Regions from separate parts of the Micromonospora peucetia genome, predicted to be linked through region 1. Evidence: riboswitches for the same ligand, from Rfam matches in the RefSeq annotation. Region 1 holds a riboswitch; each other region holds the start of a gene.
What was found. Region 1 has a riboswitch for cobalamin ahead of GA0070608_RS32990 (ABC transporter substrate-binding protein). Riboswitches for the same ligand answer to the same signal wherever they lie in the genome.
Positions count from the first base shown of each region.

Region 2: another riboswitch for cobalamin. It lies ahead of GA0070608_RS26360 (ribonucleoside-diphosphate reductase subunit alpha); the one in region 1 lies ahead of GA0070608_RS32990 (ABC transporter substrate-binding protein).
Region 3: another riboswitch for cobalamin. It lies ahead of GA0070608_RS20900 (energy-coupling factor ABC transporter permease); the one in region 1 lies ahead of GA0070608_RS32990 (ABC transporter substrate-binding protein).
Region 4: another riboswitch for cobalamin. It lies ahead of bluB (5,6-dimethylbenzimidazole synthase); the one in region 1 lies ahead of GA0070608_RS32990 (ABC transporter substrate-binding protein).

Region 1 covers NZ_FMIC01000002.1:1,493,153-1,496,386, forward strand. The annotation lists gene GA0070608_RS31910 (FecCD family ABC transporter permease) at 1-210, opposite strand, end outside; gene GA0070608_RS32990 (ABC transporter substrate-binding protein) at 216-1,229, opposite strand; cobalamin riboswitch at 1,259-1,439, opposite strand; gene GA0070608_RS06960 (ABC transporter ATP-binding protein) at 1,521-2,192, opposite strand; gene GA0070608_RS06965 (ABC transporter ATP-binding protein) at 2,189-3,234, opposite strand, start outside.
Region 2 covers NZ_FMIC01000002.1:5,851,067-5,854,300, reverse strand. The annotation lists gene GA0070608_RS26365 (golvesin C-terminal-like domain-containing protein) at 249-1,313, shown strand; cobalamin riboswitch at 1,518-1,733, shown strand; gene GA0070608_RS26360 (ribonucleoside-diphosphate reductase subunit alpha) at 1,954-3,234, shown strand, end outside.
Region 3 covers NZ_FMIC01000002.1:4,511,403-4,514,636, forward strand. The annotation lists gene cbiQ (cobalt ECF transporter T component CbiQ) at 1-290, opposite strand, end outside; gene GA0070608_RS20895 (energy-coupling factor ABC transporter substrate-binding protein) at 290-613, opposite strand; gene GA0070608_RS20900 (energy-coupling factor ABC transporter permease) at 610-1,293, opposite strand; cobalamin riboswitch at 1,322-1,489, opposite strand; gene GA0070608_RS20905 (tetratricopeptide repeat protein) at 1,941-3,234, shown strand, end outside.
Region 4 covers NZ_FMIC01000002.1:1,816,600-1,819,833, forward strand. The annotation lists partial or broken gene GA0070608_RS08525 (LysM peptidoglycan-binding domain-containing protein) at 1-44, shown strand, start outside; gene GA0070608_RS08530 (Rieske (2Fe-2S) protein) at 373-1,224, opposite strand; gene bluB (5,6-dimethylbenzimidazole synthase) at 1,352-1,981, opposite strand; cobalamin riboswitch at 2,019-2,211, opposite strand; gene GA0070608_RS08540 (crotonase/enoyl-CoA hydratase family protein) at 2,413-3,177, shown strand.

The sequences.
Region 1 (3,234 bases):
GACCGTCGACACGGGAATGTCGGCCGGCCCGACGGTGACGGCCACGCCGATCGACACGACCAGACCCGCCAGCAGGGCCACCAGCAGCGCCGCCAGGCCGACCGGGTGCGTCGCGCGGAACCCGGCTTGGCGGACGGGTCCGGAGTCGGTGGGCCGGGTCGGGTCGGCGGCGGCGCGGTAGGTCGGATCGGCGGCGGCGCGGCGGACCACGGCGGTCAGCGGTCCGCCCCGGCGGGGAGCTGCGCCACGCCCGCGGCCAGCGCCTCGACGCCGAGCACGACGCGTACGCCGGCGGAGGTGGACGAGAACGGGATGACGACGAAGCGTTGCCCGGCCACGGCGGGCAGGTCCTTGAGGCTGGGGTGCCGGGTCAGGAAGGCCCGCTTCGCGGCGGCCGGGTCCCAGCCCGCGTCGACCAGCACGATCGCGTCGGGGTCTCGGTCCGCCACCGCCTCCCAGCTGGTGTTGGCCCAGCCGCCGGTGAGGTCGCCGAAGGCGTTGCCCACCCCGACGGCCGACATGATCATGTTGGGGCCGCCGCAGCAGGCGCCCACGCTCGGGGCGTCGGTGCCGGCGTCCCACCAGAGCACGGAGACGTCCCGTGCGCCGCCGATCCGGGCGACGGCCGTGGCGATCCGGGCCCGCTGGTCGGCGATGAGCTTCTCGGCCCGCTCCGGCACCCCGAAGACGGCCGCCACGTCCCGGATCTCGGCGAACACGTCCTCGACAGTCAGCCTCGCCGGCCGGTGCTGCTTCGGGCATCCGGCCCGCGAGAGGTACGTGCCGATGCCGAGTCCCGACAGCGCGGCGCGGTCGCCGACACCCTCGTCGCCGAAGGCACTGTGGAACGAGGCGTAGACGAAGTCGGGTGTCGCCTCCAGCAGTTTCTCCTTCGCCGGGTACCTGTCCGACAGCACCGGCACGGCGGCGTACGCGACGGCGTGCTCCGGCAGGATCGCGTCGTCCAGGTACGCCGTGCCGGCCATGCGATCGGCGAGGCCGAGCGCCAGCATGATCTCCGTGGCGGGCTGGTTCAGGGTCACCGCCCGCTCGGGCGGGGCGGGGACGGTGACCGGCGTACCGCAGTTGGTCAGCGTGACCGGGGCGGCGGACGGCGGGGGCGTCGTGGCCGGATCGTCCGTGGCGCACGCGCCGAGCAGGACGACGAGGACGGACAGGGGCGCGGCAACGCGCCGGGACAGGGTGGACCGCACAGCGCGCACGCGCATCGGGACTGCCTTCCAACACCTCGTGGACGGGTCATCGCAGTGCCGTGGCCGGTCTCCTGGCTGACGGGAGGTGCGTCCGTGGCCGGCCTTCCCAGGCGTGTGACGCCCAGTGACCTCTTACGACGAGGGCCGCGAACTTCCCGATCACAGTGGCGAGGGCCGCACCGGTCTTCCACCGGCTTCCCGAACACCACGGCAGCGTCACCATAGCCGCCCGCCGGCCCGGAAGTCACGGTGACGAACACCATCGGGGACGGTCGAACCGAGGGCGCTCGGCCGGACACCGCCCTGTCAGGACTGCGGCGGGGACGGCAGGTCGACCACCCGGGTTGCCCAGCGGGCCATCAGCGCCGGGTCGTGGGTGATGAGCAGGACCCCGGCCGCGTGCTGCCGCTGGTAGTCGGTGATGACGGCCGCGAGGTACGCCTGGGTGGAGGCGTCGAGCATGGCGGTGGCCTCGTCGCAGAGCAGGTAGTCCGGCTGGTGCACCAGCGCGCGGGCGAGGCAGGCGCGTTGCAGTTGCCCGTCGCTGACCGCGTGCGGGCGGCGGGCGAGCAGGTCGGGCGTGAGGCCGACGAGGTCGGCCAGCTCCGCCGCCCGGGCTCGCGCCGGTTCCTCGGGTGTGCCGGTGGCGCGCAGCGGTTCGGCGATGATGTCGGCGAGACTCAGCCGGGGGTCGGTGGCGGCGCGGGGGCTCTGGAACAGGATCGCGACGCGGGTACGGACGGCGGCGGGCAGCCGGTGCCGGGCGCCCGGCACCCGTTGGCCGTCGAGGGTGACGTGCCCGGCCTCGGGGGCGTGCAGCAGGGCGAGGACCCGGGCGAGGGTGGACTTGCCGCTGCCCGAGGGCCCACGCAGCCCTACCGTCTCGCCGGGGGCGACGCGCAGGTCGACGCCGTCGAGGACGCGCCGGCCGCCGTAGGAGACCGCGACCTGGTGGACGGCGAGCGCGGTGCTGGTCATGCCGGCGCTCCGAGGGTCAGCGGGTGGTGGCAGGCGGCCCGGCCCGGGACGCCCGCCGAGGGCACCGGCGGGGTGCGGCAGAGGTCGGTGGCGCGCCCGCAGCGCGGCGCGAAGGCGCAGCCGTCGGGCAGGTCGGTGAGCATCGGCGGGTGGCCGGGGACCGGCCGGAAGGCCCGCTCGGGCAGGGCGTCGAGCAGGCCTGCGGTGTAGGGGTGGGCGGGCGCCGCGAACAGCTCGCCGGTGGGCCGCCGTTCGACGATCCGGCTGGCGTACATGACGGCCACGGTGTCGGCGACCCGGCGGGCGGCGGCCAGGTCGTGGGTGATGAGCAGGACGGCGCCACCGGCGTCACAGCGGCGGCGCAGCAGGTCGAGGGTGTGGTCGACCAGGGGACGGTCAAGGCCCGTGGTCGGTTCGTCGGCGAGCAGCAGCGGCGGGTCGGGGGCGAGGGCGAGGGCGGTGGCCAGGCGTTGGGCCATGCCGCCGGACAGCTCGTGGGGATAGCGGTCCAGGTCGACGGGGTCGAGACCGACGTCGGCGGCGACCCGCTCGGCCGCCGCGGGCGCCTCACGCCGGGTACGCCCGTGGGCGCGCAGGGTCTCCTCCAGCAGCCGCCGCCCCGTCCGTACGGGAGTCAGCGCGGTGGCCGGGCTCTGCGGCACCAGCCCGACCGCGCGTCCGCGTACGGCGCGGGCGAGGTGACGCTCGGAGGCGCCGACCAGGTCGACCGGCTCCCCGGCGGCTGGGCGCAGGCGGGCGTGCCCCGTGACGGTGGCGTTGCCGGGAAGCAGGCCGAGCAGGGCGTGGGCGAGCACCGACTTGCCGCAGCCGGACTCCCCCACCACCGCCAGCAGTTCGCCGGGTTGGACGGTCAGGTGCAGGTCGGTGACGGCCTGCACCACGGCGTCGCGGAGTTGGAAGCGGACGGTCAGCCCGTCGACCTCCAGCAGGGCGGGCCGACCATCGGTGCCGGTGCCGGCGGTGCCGCTCGTCATGGCGGTGGAGTCGGGCGTCGCGGTGGAGTCGGCCGGTACGGCGGCGG
Region 2 (3,234 bases), 4.4 Mb from region 1:
CAACTGCCGCGACCCGCGGTCCCGGTACGTGGCGCAGGAGCGGCGGCGCCCAGCACGCGGTCGAGAGTGGCCGGCGCCCCTGCCCGAGCGGGGCGGGTGCTGACCTGTCGCCGGCAGGGCGCACCGGTTCCGGAGGCGAAAATCTTCGTCGGCTGGACCAAGTTACGTAGACATCTTTCACCGGGCATCGATCTGCCGCTATATTGCGGGCACTGTCGATCTCTTCGGTTCCTGATGACGAGGTGCTCATGCGCGACAACCCGACGCTTCGGCGGCGTACCCTGCTGGCGGCCATTGCCGGTGCTGCGGCCGTCCCCGTCGTTGCCAGCCCTGCCTGGGCTGCGTTGCCCAAGGTGTACATCGACCCGGGCCACGGCGGCACCGACCCCGGGGCGGTCGGCAACGGGCTGCAGGAGAAGGCCCTGACGCTCGACATCTCCCTGCAACTGCGCAGCATCCTGCTGGCCAACTGGGGTGTCGACGTCCGCATGTCCCGGACGACCGACATCACCCGCAGCCTGGCCTACCGCACCGACGACGCCAACGCGTGGGGCGCGAACCTGCTCGTCAGCGTGCACATCAACTCCGGCGGCGGCACCGGCTTCGAGAGCTATCGGTACCCGACGGCGAGCGGCGCCACCGTCAACCTGCACAACGCGCTGCACCCGAGGGTGATCGCCGCCCAGCGGACGATCGGTTCGGTCACCGACCGGGGGCTGAAGACCGCGAACTTCCACATGCTGCGCGAGGCGGCCATGCCCTCGGTGCTCACCGAGAATCTCTTCATCGACACCCTCGCCGACGCGAACCTGCTCAAGCGGGCCGACTTCATCACCGCCACCGCCCGGGGGCACGCGCAGGGCATCGCCGCCTACCTCGGCCTGAGCACTCCCAACCCGCCCACGTTCAGCGTCATCGTGGACAACGCCACCGCGGGGCGGTTCACGGCGAGCACCAACTGGGGCACGTCCTCCTACTCGGCCCAGCGCTACGGGGCCGACTACCGCTTCGCCAACCCCACGCCCGCCAGCGACGCCGCCTGGTTCAAGGTGAACATTCCGGCGGCCGGGAACTACCGGGTCGAGGTGCGGTACCCCGCCGACGCCGGTTACAGCAGCTCGGCTCCGCACGTCGTCGTCACCTCCGCGGGCAACCGTACGGTCAATGTGGACCAGCGCTCCAACGGTGGCACCTGGCGCTCGCTGGGTGACTTCCCCCTCGCCGCGGGCGACCGCAACGTGGTCGGGGTGAGTCGCTGGACCAGCGCCACCGGCTACGTCGTGGCCGACGCGGTCCGGGTCACCCGGGTCTAGCGCTACGCCAGACGGGCGGGTCGGGTCGCGTGAGGATGCGGCCCGGCCCGCCCGTCTGGCGTAGGCGTCCCGCGGCGCCCACCGGCCGTCCACCGTCACCGGCGGCGGTAGGCCGCCCAGGGGGCGATCGACGGGCGTCACCCGGGTCGCCGTCGACACGCCCGAGACCGACATGTTGGGTGTGACAACGGCGCTGTCCCTATATATGGTGTCGGCGCAGCTGGTTCGACCGCTCATCCGGGGCGGTCGAGGCAAGAGGGAACCCGGTGGGAATCCGGGACTGCCCCGCAGCGGTGAGTGGGAACGACCGCCGTCATCAGCACTGGGCCGCCCGCGGCCTGGGAAGCGACGGCCAGTAGGAGACCGGCGAAGTCCGGTCACGCCCGCGAGTCCGAAGACCTGCCAGTGCGCCGTACGCCCGCATCCGGGTGTGTGGCGGTCCGAGGCCGCGTGGGACGGCCGACGCCATCCCGACGCGTGCCCCGCGCCGCGTCGTCGTCGGTGTCCGCTCCCCGCGTGCCCAGGAAGTCCGTCTGGGATCAAGGCTCGCGAGGAGTGAGTGGTGACAGTCACCGAGGTTGTTCCGGCCGCCGGTACGGCGTCCGACGATGCGGCCCTGGCCGGCCAGCGGCGGCCGCAGATGCACGTCCGCAAGCGCGACGGCGGCACCGAACCGGTCGACGTCAACAGGATCGTCCGGGCCGTCGAGCGGTGGGCCGACGACCTCGCCGACGTCGACCCGCTGCGGGTGGCGACCCGGACGATCAGCGGCCTGTACGACGGAGCGACGACGGCCGAGTTGGACCGGCTGTCCATCCAGACCGCCGCCGAGATGATCGGTGAGGAGCCGCAGTACTCGCGGCTGGCCGCCCGCCTGCTGGCCGGGTACGTCGACAAGGAGGTCCGCAGGCAGGACATCGGCTCGTTCAGCGAGGCGATCCGTCGGGGCCACGCCGAGGGCCTGATCGGCGACGACACCGCCGCGTTCGTCGCCGCCCACGCCGCCGCCCTCGACGACGCCGTCGATCCGCGTGGCGACCTGCGGTTCGAGTACTTCGGGCTACGCACGGTCTACGACCGGTACCTGCTGCGCCACCCGACGAGCCGGCTGGTGCTGGAGACCCCGCAGTACTGGCTGCTGCGGGTGTCCTGCGGCCTGTCCCAGACACCGGACGAGGCGATCGGGTTCTACCGGTTGATGTCGAGCCTGGCGTACCTGCCGAGTTCGCCGACGTTGTTCAACTCCGGCACCCGGCACACCCAGATGTCCTCCTGCTATCTGGTCGACTCCCCGCGCGACGAACTCGACTCGATCTACCAGCGGTACGCGCAGGTGGCGAACCTGTCGAAGTTCGCCGGGGGGATCGGCATCGCGTTCTCCCGGGTCCGTTCCCGGGGCGCGCTGATCAGGGGCACCAACGGGCAGTCCAACGGGATCGTGCCGTGGCTGCGGACGCTGGACGCCTCGGTGGCGGCGGTCAACCAGGGCGGCCGGCGCAAGGGTGCGGCCTGCGTCTACCTGGAGCCGTGGCACCCGGACGTCGAGGAGTTCCTGCAGTTGCGGGACAACACCGGCGAGGACGCCCGGCGGACCCACAACCTGAACCTGGCCAACTGGATTCCGGACGAGTTCATGCGGCGGGTGGAGTCCGACGGGGTGTGGTCGCTGTTCGACCCGGACGTGGTGCCGGAGCTGCCGGACCTGTGGGGGGATGAGTTCGACGCGGCGTACCGGGCGGCCGAGGAACAGGGCCGGTACGTGCGGCAGGTCCGGGCCCGGGAGCTGTACGGGCGGATGATGCGGACCCTGGCCCAGACCGGCAACGGCTGGATGACGTTCAAGGACGCCGCGAACCGGCTGTGCAACCAGACCGCCGAGCCGGGCAACGTGGTGCACCTGTCCAACCTGTGCACCGAGATC
Region 3 (3,234 bases), 3.0 Mb from region 1:
CCGTTCGGATTCCAGCTCACCCCGCCCGACGGCTGCACCGCGACCAGCAGCGGCACCGCGGAGGTGGTGACGAACAGCACCGGCACCCGGGCCGCTCGGAGCAGCACCACCGCCGACACCCGGGCGGGACCCAGCAGCAGCGCCGCGGCCGTACCGCCCGACAGCACGGCACCCGGCCAGGTCGGCAGCGCCACCGCGCAGGCGAGCAGCCCGAAAGCGAGGAACGCCTTCTCGCCGGGATGCCGTAGCCGCCACCGCCCGTTGTGCGCGGTCACGTCAAGGGCGAACACTAGCCGACGGACGTGTCGGTATCGGCCGGCCGCTGCCGGGCGCGGGTGCGAGCCACCCCGAAGTAGTAGCCCAGGAAGCCCGCGCCCAACGCCGCCTGCAACGCGAACAGGCCGGACTCGATCTCGCCGGACGGCGGCTCGTAGATCGAGGAGAACCAGGGCTCGTGGTCCGGGTGGTCCTCGATGATGGTCTGCTCGGCGAGCGCGTCGGCGCCGATGAAGGGCTCCTCGGCGGAGTCGCCGAGCCCCAGCACCAGTGGCGCGATCGCCAGCGCGACGACCGCCAGCAGCAGGAGCAGGTTGATCCGGGTGAAACGCTTCATGCCGGCACCTCCACCGTCTTCGGTCGCAGGACTCCGAGGCGCCGCAGCTCGTCACCGCTGATCCGGGCCAGCAGACGGATCACCAGCACCGACAGCAGCCCTTCGCTGATCGCCAGCGGAATTTGGGTGACGGCGAAGATGCCGCCGAATTTCGCGACCGCACCGAGCAGGCCTGTGGCCGGGTCGGGGAAGGCCAGGGCCAGCTGTACGGAGGTGACGCAGTAGGTCGCGAGGTTACCGAGCCCGGCGGCGAGGAAGATGCCCACCTCGAGGCTGCCGCCCAGCCGCCGAGCCAGGACGAAGACGGCGTAGGCGACCCATGGCCCCACGATCGCCATGGAGAAGATGTTGGCTCCCAGCGTGGTCAGACCGCCATGGGCGAGCAGCACCGCCTGGAAGAGCAGGACGATCCCGCCCAGCACGCTCATTACCGGTGGGCGGAACAACGCCGCCCCCAGACCGGTCCCGGTGGGGTGGGAACAGGAGCCGGTCACCGACGGAATCTTCAACGCCGACAGCGCGAAGGTGAAGGCTCCGGCAGCGCCCAGCAGCAGCTTCGACTCTGGATCGCGTCGGACCTGGCGGACCAGCGCCCGGCTGCCATGGACGACGAACGGCGCGGACACCGCGAACCACGCGGCGGCCTGCACCGGGGGGAGATACCCCTCGGCAATGTGCATCGAAGACCTTCCTCTCCAACACCTCGTGGACGAGATCACTGTCAAGGTCGGTCTCCTGGCTCCCGGATCGACGCTCCCTCCGGCCTTCCCAGGCGTGAGCCCAGTGGCATAGTCGGAGGTCGCTCCCCGGTCACAGTGGCGAGGGCCGCACCGGTATCACACCGGATTCCCGTACACCTTGACGGCGAGAGGCTATCCAGCCCCGACACCGGGGGGCAAGCCTGGATCTGGCCGGGCGTTCGTGATCGCGCCGGGAAGGGCAGCTCAGCGGGCGGATCTCCGCTCCGGCGAGACCAAGAAACGTGAACCGTCAGACATGGCGCACCTGCTCAGGCCTCAGCCTCACGTTCCGTGTCCGGACACGAACGCTTTCGCCGACACGAGATCTGTCGGCGGCGACGATGAGTGTGCAGGGCTCCAGACACACTAACGCGAGCCATCTCCACATATCCAAGGATCTCGATTACGCTCTGATCCGTCCCGGAGTGATCCACAATGGAGGTGTCTCATGAGGAAGATGACCGTCCGTCGCAAGAGTTCGCTGCGCCTGCTGTCCGGGGCCCGTCGGCTCTGGATCGAGTGGTGCTGGTAGCAGCCGACACGGCGGGCGCTCCCGGGCGCCCGCCCCTGCGGCGATCGGCCCGGCCATGACCGACGAGCCGGGCGGCTACGACTGCCACCGCGATCACGGGCCGTACGCCGGAGTCGCGGCCTTCCTTGGCCGAATCGCCGCCGACCGCCCCCGCCTGGCGTCCCGCCACAGGATCGAGCTGCACGCCATCGCTCCCCGCCTGGACAGCACGGCACGACCGGCCGCCGAGGAGGAGCCGATCCGGTTCCATCCGGCCCGACGCACCGCCTACCTGGCCTACGGTGCGGCCGAGTTCGTGGCGGTCTGGGCAGACCGGCTCCGTCGCCCGGTCACGGTGCGGTTCACGCACGTCGGAAGCGCCGACGAAACCACCCGCGAGCTACTGGACGCGCTGACGCGCCGACTCGGCCCGTCTCCCGTGAGCCTCGACCTGCACGACAGCGGCCCCCGCCGGGCGGCAACGGCCGCCCCGACACTGGAGACGATGCGCACGGCCCTGGGCGACAGTCTGGCCCGCGGCTTCTATCATCACGCGGCCCGAACCGCCCGACGCGGGCGCGCCGCGGTGACTCCGGACGGCGACCTGCGGCACTGGTGGGCGTTTACCACCGGCCTGGCCACCGCCCTGGCGGCGCTGGACCGCCCCACCGAAGCCCTCGACCTCTACCACGAAGCCCGCGCCGTCACCGACAACCCCAAGATCGCCATGTCGGCCGCGTACGCCACCGCCATGCTGTACGCCCGGCACCTGCCGGCCGCCGACCAGGACCCGGCGCAGGCGCGGCACTGGCTGGAGAAGGCGCTTCACCTCGCCGCCGGGCTGGACGACCCGCGGCAGCGGGTGCTGTCCACCGTCTTCTACGAGCAGGGCCTGGCCCTGCTGGACAGCAGGGAGGGCGATCCCGCCTCCGCGCTCCGGCTGATCGACGACGGGCTGGCCCGGCTGGCCGCGGTGCTCGCCCCCGGCGAGCGCCCGCAGGACCTGGCCCGGCTATGCCACAACCGGGCGCAGGTGCATCTCGCCCTGGGCGATCCGGCGCAGGCCCTGACGGACCTCGACACCGTGATCGCCCAGGACCCCGACAACTGCGAGTACTACGTGGACCGGGCCGCCCTGCATCGGGCGGCGGGGCGGCCACGGGCCGCGATCAGGGACTACGACACCGCGATCCGCCTGGGACCACACCTGCCGGAGGCGTACTACAACCGGGCCATGCTCCAACAGGAGAGGGGCCGTGCCGAGCGGACGCGTGACGATCTGGAACGTGTGCTGACAATCGACCCCCGGCACCTCGACGCCCGGATCGCCCTGGTCAACCTGCACGTTCGACGCAACGCGTTCGATCAGG
Region 4 (3,234 bases), 320 kb from region 1:
GCCTGCGCCGTCGTCCAGGCCACGTACCGGCCGGCGCCGTCCGCACCACCGCTGCCGCCCGCCGTGGCACCACCACCCGCCGTGACGCCACCACCCGCCGTGACGCCACCACCCGCGCCGGCACCCGCGCCGGCACCGCCGCGACCGGGGGCGGCGCGGGAAACCGGGGCACCGGCGCCGCCCCGCGAGGCAACGCGATCGCGACCGGCCAGAGCGCCTCCGACACCGGTACCCACGACCTCGCGCACCCGACCAGCCACGACAGGGCCCACGTCGACGCTGTCCGCGACATCCCGACCGGCCGCCACCGCCGCTCCTGACCCGCCCGCATGAACAGAGGGGGGCGAGGGCCCGGGTTGGGAGCGGGACAGGTCAGGGGAGGCGGGTCTCCAGGACACCGTTGACGATGCGGGTCGGCAGAACCTGCTGGTCGTTTCCGGACGGGCCGTGCACCACCTCGCCGCCGTTGAGCCGGAACGTGCTGCCGTGCCACGGGCAGACCACGCACGCGTGCCCGTCGATCTCCCGCACCTCGCCCTGGCCCAGCGGGCCACTCTGGTGCGGGCAGCGTTCCAGCATGACGGTGACCTCGTCGCCGTGCCGGTAGAGGATCACCGAGACGTCGTCGACCTCGCGGGTGATCAGCTCGCGCTGCGGCAGCGCGGCCATGTCCGCGATCGAGTGCCAGCCGTCGGTCATCCGGTGCAGCTCGGAGATGCTCTGGTTGACCTGCGCGCCCTGCGAGTACGCCAGGTGCCCGCCAAGGTACGCCCCCATGCTGGCGGCACCGAGCCCGAGGAAGCCGAGCGTACGGCCAAGGTTGTGCCGGCCAGCCATCCGGGCGGCCACCGAGCCGGCGTAGAACGCCATGCCGACGCCGTTGGCGGCGGCGTGCACCAGGCCGACCCGGCGCTGGTCGCGAGCCAGTGCCGCCCAGTCGTTGAGGCCGGCGACCGCAGCCGGAAGGGCGCTGACCGTGCCCACCGCGCAGAGAGTGGTGGCGGCCCGGCGCTGCCCCGGCATCAGGTCCAGCACCGCCGTGCTGATCCACGCGCCGACCGGCACCTGCACCATCGCCGGGTGCAGCGGATGTCCCAGCCAGACGCCGTGCAACAGGTCACGGACCCGCTGCGGTCGGAGGGTGGTCTGGACGGCCCGCTGCAACCGGTCACCGACCCGGTCCAGGCCGGAAGCCTGCTCGATCTTCGTCAGTATTGCTCGCACCCGTACCGCCTTCCCGGCAGGAGTGACCGCAAACCGGTCGGCGGTGACAGATCCGCAGCGTTACGTGACGACACCACCGGCCGGCCCGTAACGGGACGCGCCCGGCGGGAGCACGCCGCCGGACGGCTCAGCTCCCCGGTGCCGCCCAGCGGTCGTGGTGGATCGCCTCGGCCAGTGGGCGCTTCTGCCGCCAGCCGTGCCGGGCCAGATCGGGGACGGGCTCGAAGTGGGTGACCGGCCCGAGGCAGAGCCATGCCACCGGCCGGACCCCGTCGGGGATGCCGAGCAGGTCGGCGAGCCAGGGCTCCCGGTAGAAGGACACCCAGCCCACCCCGAGCCCTTCGGCGGTCGCGGCGAGCCAGAGGTTCTGGATGGCGAGGCAGGTCGAGTAGAGCCCGGTGTCGGCGATGGCGTGCCGGCCGAGCACGGCGGGGCCGCCCCGGGCCTGGTCGTGGGTGACCACCACCGACAGGGTCGACTCCAGCACCCCGTCAATCTTGATCCGGGCGAACCGCTCGGCCGCTTCCCCTTCGAGCGTGGCGGCGAAGCTGTCCCGCTCGGTGTGGACGTGCCGGTGGAACCGGCTGCGCAGCTCCGGGTCACGGACCACGACGAAGTCCCAGGGCTGCGAGTAGCCGACGCTCGGTGCGGCGTGTGCCGCCGCCAGCACCCGGTGCAGCTTCTCCTCGGGCACCGGCGCCCCGGTGAACTGGGCGCGTACGTCCCGACGGCGGTGGATGACGTCGTAAAGATCCAAGGCAGGCTCCCGCTGCGCTCGGCCCACGCCCGAAGGGGTGGGCACCGGACGCGAGGCCGGTCTTCGGACTCCCGGATCGACGCCTGGCCGTCCGCCTTCCCGGTCCGTCCGGACCAGTGGCTGCGCGTACGCGTGGACGGTGGCTCCCCGGTCACCGCGGCGGGCCCGTGCCGGATTCGCACCGGCTTCCCGATTCTCCCCGCTCGCGCGGGGCACCTCACATGATCGTGCCGTCGGGAATGCTAGCGCCGGCCGGCCCGCCCCGGCCGGGCGGGCATGGAAATCCGGTCGCGGCCGTCCGCGGCCACTGTGGTCCGGGTGTACGCACTCTCCTCCCGCCCGCTGCTGGTCGGCCGGCGCTGGTCCGCCCGGCGCAGGCCGCCGGCGCTGACACCCTGGCGCCACCGGCACCGCCGGGGCATGCTGTCCCGATGGGGGTACGCGTCGAACGCGCGGCAGCGGTGACCACGGTGATCCTGGACCGGCCGGCGGCCCGCAACGCGGTCGACGGGCCGACTGCCCGGGCGCTGGCCGACGCGTTCCACGCCTTCGAGGCCGACCCCGACGCCTCGGTGGCCGTGCTCTGGGGGGCCGGCGGCACGTTCTGCGCCGGGGCCGACCTGAAGGCCATCGGCACCCCGAGCGGCAACCGGGTCGAGGCGCAGGGGGACGGCCCGATGGGTCCGACCCGGATGACGCTCAGCAAGCCGGTGATCGCCGCGATCTCCGGTCACGCGGTTGCCGGCGGGCTGGAGTTGGCGCTCTGGTGCGATCTGCGGGTCGCCGAGTCCGACGCGGTGCTCGGGGTGTTCTGCCGCCGCTGGGGGGTGCCGTTGATCGACGGAGGCACGGTCCGGTTGCCCCGGCTGATCGGCGAGAGCCGGGCGATGGACCTGATCCTCACCGGGCGTCCGGTGCCGGCCGAGGAGGCGTACGACATGGGGTTGGTGAACCGGCTGGTCGCGCCGGGTGAGTCCCGGGCGGCGGCCGAGCGGCTGGCGGCCGAGATCGCCCGGCACCCGCAGACCTGCCTGCGCAACGACCGGGCGGCGCTGCTCGCCGGCGCCGGCCTGCCGGAAGAGGCGGCGCTGGAGGTCGAGCTGGCGTACGGAATGGAGTCGCTGGCCGCCGACGCGATCGCCGGGGCGGCCCGGTTCGCCGCCGGCGCCGGCCGGCACGGCGCCCCGGCCCACTGACCGGGCGGAGGCCCGACCGGCATCGCGCCCCGGCCAGCGCACGCCCGGGCCGACGGG